DNA from 2 places in the Streptomyces sp. NPDC046465 genome. Region 2 is predicted to be linked to the other one. Evidence: riboswitches for the same ligand, from Rfam matches in the RefSeq annotation. Region 2 holds a riboswitch; the other holds the start of a gene.

The links. Region 2 has a riboswitch for cyclic di-AMP ahead of ABZ953_RS37720 (M23 family metallopeptidase). Riboswitches for the same ligand answer to the same signal wherever they lie in the genome.
Positions count from the first base shown of each region.
Region 1: linked by a shared signal. The riboswitch ahead of ABZ953_RS34475 (LysM peptidoglycan-binding domain-containing protein) and the one ahead of ABZ953_RS37720 (M23 family metallopeptidase) in region 2 are both predicted to bind cyclic di-AMP.

Region 1 covers NZ_JBEYZK010000030.1:57,722-62,846, reverse strand. The annotation lists gene ABZ953_RS34490 (helix-turn-helix domain-containing protein) at 1-592, opposite strand, end outside; gene ABZ953_RS34485 (sigma-70 family RNA polymerase sigma factor) at 855-1,439, opposite strand; gene ABZ953_RS34480 (hypothetical protein) at 1,420-1,668, opposite strand; cyclic di-AMP (ydaO/yuaA leader) riboswitch at 2,297-2,451, shown strand; gene ABZ953_RS34475 (LysM peptidoglycan-binding domain-containing protein) at 2,456-3,220, shown strand; partial or broken gene ABZ953_RS34470 (alpha/beta hydrolase) at 3,274-3,922, opposite strand; partial or broken gene ABZ953_RS34465 (AraC family transcriptional regulator) at 3,934-4,468, shown strand; gene ABZ953_RS34460 (HNH endonuclease family protein) at 4,867-5,125, shown strand, end outside.
Region 2 covers NZ_JBEYZK010000044.1:7,703-12,827, reverse strand. The annotation lists gene ABZ953_RS37730 (pitrilysin family protein) at 1-1,195, shown strand, start outside; gene ABZ953_RS37725 (pitrilysin family protein) at 1,192-2,574, shown strand; cyclic di-AMP (ydaO/yuaA leader) riboswitch at 2,771-2,934, shown strand; gene ABZ953_RS37720 (M23 family metallopeptidase) at 2,947-3,750, shown strand; gene ABZ953_RS37715 (GntR family transcriptional regulator) at 3,947-4,639, shown strand; gene ABZ953_RS37710 (HPr family phosphocarrier protein) at 4,814-5,095, opposite strand.

The DNA.
Region 1 (5,125 bases), on a different contig from region 2:
CCGCCGCCTCGTTGCCGTGGTCGGAGCGCACGATGTGCAGACACAGGTCGATGTCTGCCGCCGTGCCCGCCGAAGTCAGTACGTCGCCGTCGTCCACGAAGAGTTCGCGCGGGTCGATGTGTGCCGACGGATAGCGCTTGGCCAACGTCGGCGCGTACATCCAGTGCGTGGTGGCCGGCCGCCCGTCCAGCAGCCCGGCGGCCGCCAGCACGAAGGCCCCAGTGCACAGGCCGACGATGCGCGCCCCTTCTTCGTGCGCGCGCCGCAGGGCGTCCAGTGCCTCCTTCGGCGGGGGCGAGGTGATGGACCGCCAGGCGGGCACCACCACGGTTCCGGCCCGCGCAATGGCCTCCAGGCCGTAGGGGGCGCTGAGTTCGAGCCCGCCGGTGCTGCGCAGCGGGCCCTCTTCGCCCGCGCACACCAGCAGGCGGTACCGGGGGACCCCCGCGTCCTCACGGTCAATTCCGAACACGGAGAGCGGAATCGAGCTCTCGAAAATGGGACCGCCGCTGAACAGCAGCACGGCGACGACCTCCCGTCGACGTCGCCCGGCGAGCCTCCGTACGCCTTCCGACGCGGCCGAAGGCCCCAACCGGCCACCCGACCGGCCGCCCGCCCAGTCACCCGGCCGATCATGCGTCTGGTCTTGCGGCCGCTCGTACGATCGGTCGTGCGGCCGAGGGCCAGGACCCGGGCCAGGGCCAGGACCCGGGCCAGGAACATGACCCAAGCGCGCCCGGATCCGCTCCAGACCCGCCTCGCTGTCAAAGGTCTCTTCGAGCGCCTGCCCCACCGCACCTTCGGTGGCCTCAAGTGCCCTGGTCAAAGTCTCGTCGCCGGTCACATCCGGTTCATCACGCATCGCTCGTCTCCCCGCTCACGACAGCCAGCCGACTGCGGGCCTGGTGAATCAGGTTGCGTACTGTGCTGCTGGTGACTCCCATGTCTTGGGCCGCCTCGTCGGTCGAACATCCCGCGATGTGCACGAGGACCAGAGCCTGCCGCTGACGCTCCGAGAGCTCTCCGATGGCTTCCAGGAGGTTACGGAACGTCTCTCTCACCGCCACTTGGTCCTCGACCGGCATCGCACCGCCGTCCCGGTCCGTCTCCTCCCCCAGTGGGACCGTCTCGACCCCGCGTCGATATACCGACATCGCGTGCCGGACCGCGGTCTTGACGAGCCAGCCCTGCCAGTTCCTGATCTCCTCTGCTCCTGGCTTGCGCAGGTGTTCCCCCGCTTGCACGAAAGCATGCTGGCAACCTTCCCAGCCGTCGTGGCTGTTCCCCGCGGCAGCCACAGTCGCTTTACGGAGCACCACTTTGCCGTACCTCCGGAAGAGGGTCTCGACCCGCACTACACACGCGTCGCTCCACCCGTCCGAGTAGTCGTCCGAGTACCCGTCAGCAGCAGGCGGTCGCTCACCGGTATCGCTCGTCACCGACACCAGCCCTTCCGGCCGCGGGGACGGTGATCTCCCACTCGCTCATCGCCCTCCCCTGAGCATCCTGCGTTCTGAAACGGACCCGCGTCCCGCCGGGTGACAGGCGCAGCACGGCAACGACCGCAGCCCAACGGGCCCGCTCCCGCACTCGGTACGCAAGCGCGGCCGCCATCGTGCCCAGGACCGGCACGTACGTGAGGGCCATCAGCCACACATTGTCACCCACGGCGCTCGACTCCTCCATCGTCGACGACAACTCCTTCTGCCCGATAGAGAGTTGAGAGCCCCGAAACGTCTAGGAACCCGAGCCGACACCTAATCCGTACCCGCATCCGTACCCGCTCAGCCCGCCCGGGACGCGAGGCCAAGTGGCGCGCGCCGTCACCACGGCTCGTCATCACGGCTCGTCATCACGGCTCAACCAGAAGCTGCCAGAACCAGCCAGGCCTAGTCATACGACCGACCACAAGCCTGCGTGACGCGGGGCGGAATCATCCAGCTTTTCGATCAGCCATAGGGCGGGCCCGACCAGGCCGACACGACCGGTGAAATGTCCGCTCTGGAATGAAAAGTGGCCTGCGTGCTCCAGGTAATTTCGACCCACACCCCATCCGGTGAAATGAGTCACATCGTCCGTTCAGGCTCACAGAGGCGGCTTGAAGCTCATTCCCGTTCCGCCCAAAGCGAGTTGGGTCTATTCGATCAAAGGCGCCGGGGTCGGCTCGATTGCCCGGAACCACTTCGGCACATTCCTCCTCACAATTTTGGCCTTGTTCCGTTCTGACTTTCTCGTCTAACGTCACCGCCAATCCGGATGGAACGCCGAATCCTGCCGCTGTCCGGAAACCCACTCAACCACTCACTCACTTACGCACGGCAGGAGCGGGGAACCCAGGTAAGCCGCCGATCCGGATTCCGGAACGGCTCGGGGTGAAGTCGCCATATCGGTGCGACCGGACATCTCCCGTCCGAACCCGACAGCTCACCTCGCAGGCGACGGAGAGGAATTCGTCATGCCTGCAAAGGGAAAGCACCGCCGCCCCAAGTCCAACTCGCTCAGCCGGGGCATCGCCGCCGCAGGCGCGGGCGGGACGGTGCTCGTCCTCCCGGTGCTCGGCGCGACCACCGCCGACGCGGCGCAGGCCGACTCGGCCGCCAAGCCCGCCGCGGCCCCCGCGACCTACGTGGTCGCCGCAGGCGACTCCCTCTCCAGGATCGCCCAGGAGCACTCCCTGACCGGCGGCTGGAAGAAGCTGTACCAGGACAACCGCGGCGTCCTCGGCGGCGACCCGAGACTGATCCACCCGGGCCTCAAGCTCACCCTCGGCCAGACGGGCGCGGCCGAGCCCGCCCAGAAGCCGACCGCCTCCAACGCGTCCGCCGAGCGGGCGGACCGCTCCGAGCGCCAGGACGACCTCGCCGCCGAGCCCGCCGCTCCCCCGGCGCAGAAGTCCTACACGGACGACCTCGACGGATGGATCAACGAATCGCTCGACATCCTGGCCCAGCACGGCATCCCGGGCTCGTACGAGGGCATCCACCGCAACATCATGCGCGAGTCCTCAGGCAACCCCCTGGCCACCAACGACTGGGACTCCAACGCTGCCGCCGGGACCCCTTCCAAGGGGCTCCTGCAAGTCATCGGCCCCACCTTCGCCGCCTACCACGTGCCCGGCACGTCGACGGACAGCTTCGACCCGGTCGCCAACATCACCGCCGCCTGCAACTACGCGGCCGACCGGTACGGCTCGATCGACAACGTGGACGGACCGTACTGACCTCCCGCTCTCCTGCGGCGAGGTGTGCGGCGCGGCGTGCGGCGCCGCACCGGTCAGGCCACCGGTGCGAAGGCCGTGATCGCCCCGACGAGGTCGGCCGGAGCCTCCAGCGGGATCAGATGACCCGTGTTCGGGATCACCGTGAACTCGGCCCCGAAGAGGTAGGGCAGCAGATTGGCGAGGAGCACGTCGACGGGCTCGACGCGGTCCCTCTCTCCGGCGACGACGAGGTCGGGGACGCCGATCATGCGGGTGTGCTCGGTGATGTCCTCCGCGATGCCGCGCAGCGTCCACTCCGTCCGGGCGGCATCGGTGCGAGTACGCGAATCGGTCGAGACCCGCGCCTTGATCGATTCGGGTAGTTCGGTCGCGGTGGGGATGTCGTCCCGCGCGCCGGCGACGGAGTCGTCGGAGTCGTAGGCGTGGGAAAGGCCCTCCGGGTACGCGGGAGTGATCCCCTCGGCGGGCTTCGCAGGACCGGAGCCGACGAGGACGATCCCGCGGAGGCGGGCGAGCCGGGTCGCCGCGGTCAGCTGCGCGACCTTGCCGCCCATGGAGTGTCCGACGAGTAAGTAGTCGCTGATGCCCAACGTCGGCGATCACGGCGAGTGTGTCGTCCGTGAGCCTGCGGAGCGTGTACGGACCGGGCAGCCCGGCTGAGCGGCTCCACCCGCGAAAGTCGACAGTGAGTACGTCGCGGCCTCTGCCGAGGCATCGGCGTGACTGGCCACCCTACGGTGGAAACCGGACACGTGACCGCGATCCGGCAGACGATCTATCAGCCCGTCGGGCGCGGTGCCGCCGCTGTCGAGACGAGGACGTTCGGCCGCCTTCGCGAACTGAACGACGACGGCACGCGACGCGCCGACTTCCACGTCCTGGCCATCGTCGACGTCGGCCACAGCTCCGTCACGGTGGCCTTCCTCTGCCACCCCTTCAAGGAGCGGACCGTGGTCTGAGTCGCTCCAGGCGCGGTGCACCAATGGGACGACATCGCCGATGTGGCCGGGCACGTCATGCTGTTCGTCCCGACCGCGCCCGTCACCCACTCCGCCCGAGAACTCGCCGCGGCCCCCGACCTGCTGACGCGGTGGAGCATCGGCGACGCCGACCGGCCGTTCGTCGACACCGCGCGGAACCATCTCCTCCTAGAAGCACCCCCCACCCGGAGACGCGTCGACGGAGTCGACGGAACTGCCCGAGATTCTGCTCTCCGCACTCATCGCCCGGCTCCGACCGCCGTCGTCGCACGGTGCGGCTTTCCCGCGTCCAACTTTTCGGTGTCCTTCCGAAAGGCGACAGGCATGCGGCCGGGCGCTGGCAGACAGCGGAGGTCACGCGGCGTTCCCCTCGTTCGGCGGGATTTCCCCAACTGTAAGAACTCCACTAACCGCAGAAACCGGGAACCGGCAACCAGCAACCAGGGAACCTCAAGAAACTACACGTTGCCCCTTACCAACGCCCCGTCAGAGCTATTCCCCCTCAAAGCACTTGCATTTCTACCGGCGGCCCGCGCGCCCACGCTCTCGAAGTGAACGCCCCCGCCCACCGGGCGCAACGTTTCTGCGGTGAATCGATTCCTCCACTCGGATCAGGCGCCGCCAGGCGTCCGGGACGTACCGCCGATGGCCGCCCAGCCTGGCTGAGTGATCAAGAACTTCATCCGTGGCTTCGCCGCGCTCAGCCTGTCCCTGACCCCTCTCCTCGCGCCGACACCGGCACCGGCACAGACCGCTCCCCCGTCCCTCCCCACGGCCGCTCCCACCGAGACCACCACACTGGCCGATGCCGTGCACCGCATCCCCGCCTCCGACGAGCGCCGCGAGGGCTATGCCCGCGCCGCGTTCAAGCACTGGAACGCCGGTGCGAAGAAGTCCGACGGCTGCAACACCCGCGCCGAGGTGC
Region 2 (5,125 bases):
CCTCTTCGAGCACCTCATGTTCCAGGGCTCGAAGCAGGTGCACGGCAACGGCCACTTCGAGCTGGTCCAGGGAGCGGGCGGTTCGCTCAACGGCACGACGAGCTTCGAGCGCACCAACTATTTCGAGACCATGCCCGCTCATCAGTTGGAGCTGGCCCTGTGGCTCGAGGCCGACCGGATGGGCTCGCTGCTCTCCGCGCTCGACGAAGAGTCCATGGAAAACCAGCGCGACGTCGTCAAGAACGAGCGCCGCCAGCGCTACGACAACGTCCCGTACGGCACCGCCTTCGAGAAGCTGACCGCCCTCTCGTACCCGGAGGGCCACCCCTACCACCACACGCCGATCGGCTCCATGGCCGACCTGGACGCGGCCACCCTGGAGGACGCGCGCGCGTTCTTCCGCACGTACTACGCGCCGAACAACGCCGTCCTGTCGATCGTCGGAGACATCGACCCGGCACAGACGCTCGCCTGGGTCGAGAAGTACTTCGGGTCGATTCCCGGACACGACGGCAAGCAGCCGCCGCGCGACGGCTCCCTGCCCGAGCGCATCGGCAAGGAGCTGCGCGAGGTCGTCGAGGAGGAGGTGCCGGCCCGCGCCCTGATGGCCGCCTACCGCCTCCCGGAGGACGGCACGCGCGCGTGCGACGCGGCCGACATCGCCCTCACCGTCCTCGGCAGCGGCGAGTCCTCCCGGCTCTACAACCGCCTCGTGCGCCGTGACCGCACCGCGGTCGCCGCCGGGTTCGGCCTGCTGCGCCTCGCCGGGGCGCCCTCGCTCGGCTGGCTGGACGTCAAGACGTCCGGCGACGTCGAGGTCCCCGTCATCGAGGCCGCCGTCGACGAGGAACTGGCCCGCTTCGCCGCGGAGGGCCCCACTCCGGAGGAGATGGAGCGCGCCCAGGCGCAGTTGGAGCGTGAGTGGCTCGACCGGCTCGGCACGGTCTCGGGCCGCGCCGACGAACTGTGCCGGTACGCCGTCCTGTTCGGTGACCCACAGCTCGCCCTCACCGCCGTGCAGCGCGTCCTCGACGTCAGCGCGGCAGAGGTCCAGGAGGCCGCCAAGGCCCGTCTGCGCCCGGACAACCGCGCGGTGCTCGTGTACGAACCCGTGACCGTCGCCGACGAGGACGAAGAAGCCGTCGAGAACGCTGAGAACGCTGAGGACGCCGAGGAAGAGGAGGCGGCGAAGTGACCGAGGCCGCGATGCAGTTCCATCCACAGCCCCAGGGCGGCACGGCCAAGCCCTGGGCCTTCCCGGCGCCCGAGCGCGGCACGCTGCCCAACGGCCTCACCGTGCTGCGGTGCCACCGTCCGGGCCAGCAGGTCGTCGCCGTCGAGATCCACCTCGAAGCGCCGCTGGACGCCGAGCCCGAGGGCCTCGACGGCGTCGCCACGATCATGGCGCGGGCCTTCAACGAGGGCACCGACAAGCACTCCGCCGAGGAGTTCGCCGCCGAGCTCGACCGCTGCGGCGCGACGCTCGACGCGCACGCCGACCACCCGGGCGTGCGGGTCTCCCTGGAGGTCCCGGTCTCCAGGCTCCCCAAGGCGCTCGGCCTGCTCGCCGACGCCCTGCGGGCCCCCGCCTTCGCGGACAGCGAGATCGAACGGCTCGTACGCAACCGCCTGGACGAGCTCCCGCACGAGGCGGCCAACCCGGGGCGCCGCGCCGCCAAGGAGCTCTCCAGGCAGCTCTTCCCGGCCGCCTCGCGCATGTCCCGGCCGCGCCAGGGCACCGAGGAGACGGTCACGGCCATCGACTCGGCGGCGGTGCGTGCCTTCTACGAGAAGCACGTCCGGCCCGCCACGGCCACCCTGGTCGTCGTCGGCGACCTGACCGGCACCGACCTGGACGCCGTCCTCGCGGACACCGTCGGCGCCTGGACCGGGTCCGCGGGCGAACCGCGCCCGGTGCCGCAGGTGACCGCCGACGACCGCGGCCGCGTCGTCATCGTGGACCGCCCCGGAGCGGTCCAGACGCAGCTGCTGATCGGCCGCGTGGGCGCCGACCGGCACGACCGCGTCTGGCCGGCCCAGGTCCTCGGCACGTACTGCCTGGGCGGCACCCTCACCTCCCGCCTCGACCGCGTCCTGCGGGAGGAGAAGGGCTACACCTACGGAGTGCGGGCGTTCAGCCAGGTGCTGCGCTCGGCGCCGGACGGCACGGGCGCCGCGATGCTCGCCATCAGCGGCTCCGTGGACACCCCGACCACGGGTCCCGCGCTCGACGACCTGTGGAAGGTCCTGCGCACCCTCGCCGCCGAGGGCCTGACCGACGCCGAGCGTGATGTGGCCGTGCAGAACCTGGTGGGCGTGGCCCCTCTCAAGTACGAGATGGCAGCCTCCGTAGCGGCCACTCTCGCCGACCAGGTCGAGCAGAACCTGCCGGACGACTTCCAGGCGCAGCTGTACCGGCAGCTGGCCGCCACCGGCACCGTGGAGGCCACTGCCGCCGTCGTGAACGCCTTCCCGGAGGACCGCCTGGTGACGGTCCTCGTCGGGGACGCCGCACAGATCGAGGAGCCCGTCAGGGCGCTCGGTATCGGTGACGTGAGTGTGGTCACGGGCTGAGTGACAGTCAGGACATATCGGGACCCCAGTGGCCACTTCGGCCGCTGGGGTCCTCATATGTCCGAATTACTATGGAGGTTGCCTGTCTGCCCTGTGGCGTGCGCTACAAAAGTCGAGTTCTGTTTGTCGAACGAAAGACGCCCCGTTTAGCGTCGGTCCGGCTGTTCGTCGCGCAGTACGCCGCATCCGCGGCACCGGACAGTCATCGCCGAGTCCCCGTACGGCGCGAGCCAGGGGAGCCGGGGACCCACATGTCCCCTGGGGTGAATCGGGCACCTTGCCGTTGAGGCGAGGAACCCGTAGGAGACCTTCCTGCTCCGAACCCGTCAGCTAACCCGGTAGGCGAGAGGGAAGGAAAGGATCACCCGCCACATGGCGTTCACCCGTGCCACCGGGAAGCACCGTCGTCCGAGCCGCCTCACGCGGACCACCGCGAACGTCGCGGGTGTCGCGGCGCTCACCACCACCGGTGTCATCGGAGGCCTTGCCGCCCCGGCGCTCGCCGCCGCCGACGAAGCGGCCGTGGAACACACCGGCCTCACCCAGGCGATATCCGTCGGCGACTCGCTTGCCGAGAACATCGGCGCCCAGGCCGCCGCCCAGCGCCAGGCCGCCGACGACGCCGCTGCGGCGAAGAAGGCCGAAGAGGCCGCCAAGAAGAAGGCCGCGGAAGAGAAGCGCAAGGCCGAGGCCGAGGCCAAGGCGAAGGCCAAGAAGGAGCGCGAGGCCAAGGAGCGCGCCGCCCGCGCGGCCGAGCGCAAGCGCCTGAACACCTACGTCGCCCCGGTCGACGGCTCCTACGTCTCCACGGGTTACCAGACCGGAGGCGCCATGTGGTCCTCCGGCAGCCACACCGGCATCGACTTCCACGCGGCCTCGGGCACCTCCGTCCACGCGGTCGGCTCCGGCACCGTCGTCGAGGCCGGCTGGGGCGGGGCCTACGGCAACAACGTGGTCATCAAGATGAACGACGGCACGTACACCCAGTACGGCCACATGTCGTCCCTCGGCGTCACCGTCGGCCAGACGGTCACCCCCGGGCAGCAGATCGGCCTCTCCGGCTCCACCGGCAACTCCAGCGGTCCGCACCTCCACTTCGAGGCCCGCACCGGCGAGGAGTACGGCTCGGACATCGACCCGATCGCGTACCTCCGCGGGCACGGCATCAACGTCTGACGCGCGCGGCCCAGCAGCACTCCACCGAAAGCCCCGGCTCCTGGCGAGCCGGGGCTTTCGCCGTTGCCTCCAGCATTGTCCAAAAGGTATCCATGAATTTTGGCCCGCTGTCGGAAATTTCCGCGCTCTGCAATAGAGTCACGGAACGAACGTCGGTCGACCGCGTTATGCGGGGATGAAGGCGGAGGTCCGGGTCATGCGTGTTCCCGCGCATTCGGTATGCACGGCCATTCGGGACGACATCGTCGCCGGCGTGCACGAAAGGGGCGGCCGGCTCGCCGAGGAAGTTCTCGCGCGCCGGTACGGCGTCTCCCGCGTCCCCGTGCGCGAGGCCCTGCGCACCCTGGAGGCCGAGGGTTTCGTCGTCACCCGCAGGCACGCGGGCGCGTGCGTCGCCGAACCCACGGAGCAGGAGGCCGCGGATCTCCTGGAGGTCCGCACGCTGCTCGAACCGCTCGCCGCGGCGCGCGCCGCGCAGCGCCGTACGGACGCACACCTCAAGGTCCTGCGCGGACTGGTCAGGCTGGGCCAGGAGCGCGCCAGGAGCGGGCGGGGGGAGGATCTGCGGCCCCTGGGCGGCTGGTTCCACGAGACGCTCGCCCAGGCGTCCGGCAGCCCCGGCCTGAGCGCCCTGCTCGTCCAACTGCGCCACAAGGCCGCCTGGATGTACGTCGTCGACAGCCCGGCGGCGCCTGCCGACTCCTGGGCGGAACACGCGGCGATCGTCGACGCGGTGGCCCGCGGGAACGCGGAGCGGGCCAGGGCGCTCACCGCAGCGCACGCCGCGCGGGCGACGGCCGCGTACCGGCCGCGTCATGTCCGGCGGCCCGGCCGCGGCCGGGTGAGCGATTCGCAACATGGCGTCAACACGGTGAGCCTCCAGAATTAACGGAGACGCCGTATACAAAGGGAAGGTATTTCCCGGCCCTCATTTGTGCTGCGCTTGCCGCCATTTGTGCTGTGCGCCGCGTGTGCCTTGCACCTTCAATTATGCGCAGGCAAACGTCGAGGGGGTCACCCGGAATTCCGGGTGACCCCCTCGACGTGTTTCCAGGAATGTGTCCTAGACCGTCTCCGGGAGCTCCTCGAGCCCCTCCGAGACCAGCTTCGCCAGACGGTCGAGGGCGGCGTCCGCACCCTCGGCGTCGGAGGCGAGCACGATCTCCTCGCCGCCCTGGGCGCCCAGGCCGAGCACCGCGAGCATCGAAGCGGCGTTGACCGGGTTGCCGTCGGCCTTGGCGATCGTCACGGGCACACCGGCGGCCGTGGCCGCGCGGACGAAGATGGAGGCGGGTCGGGCGTGAAGGCCCTCGGCCCAGCCGACGTTGACGCGGCGCTCAGCCATGTGTTGCTGCCCTTCCAGATGTCTCACACT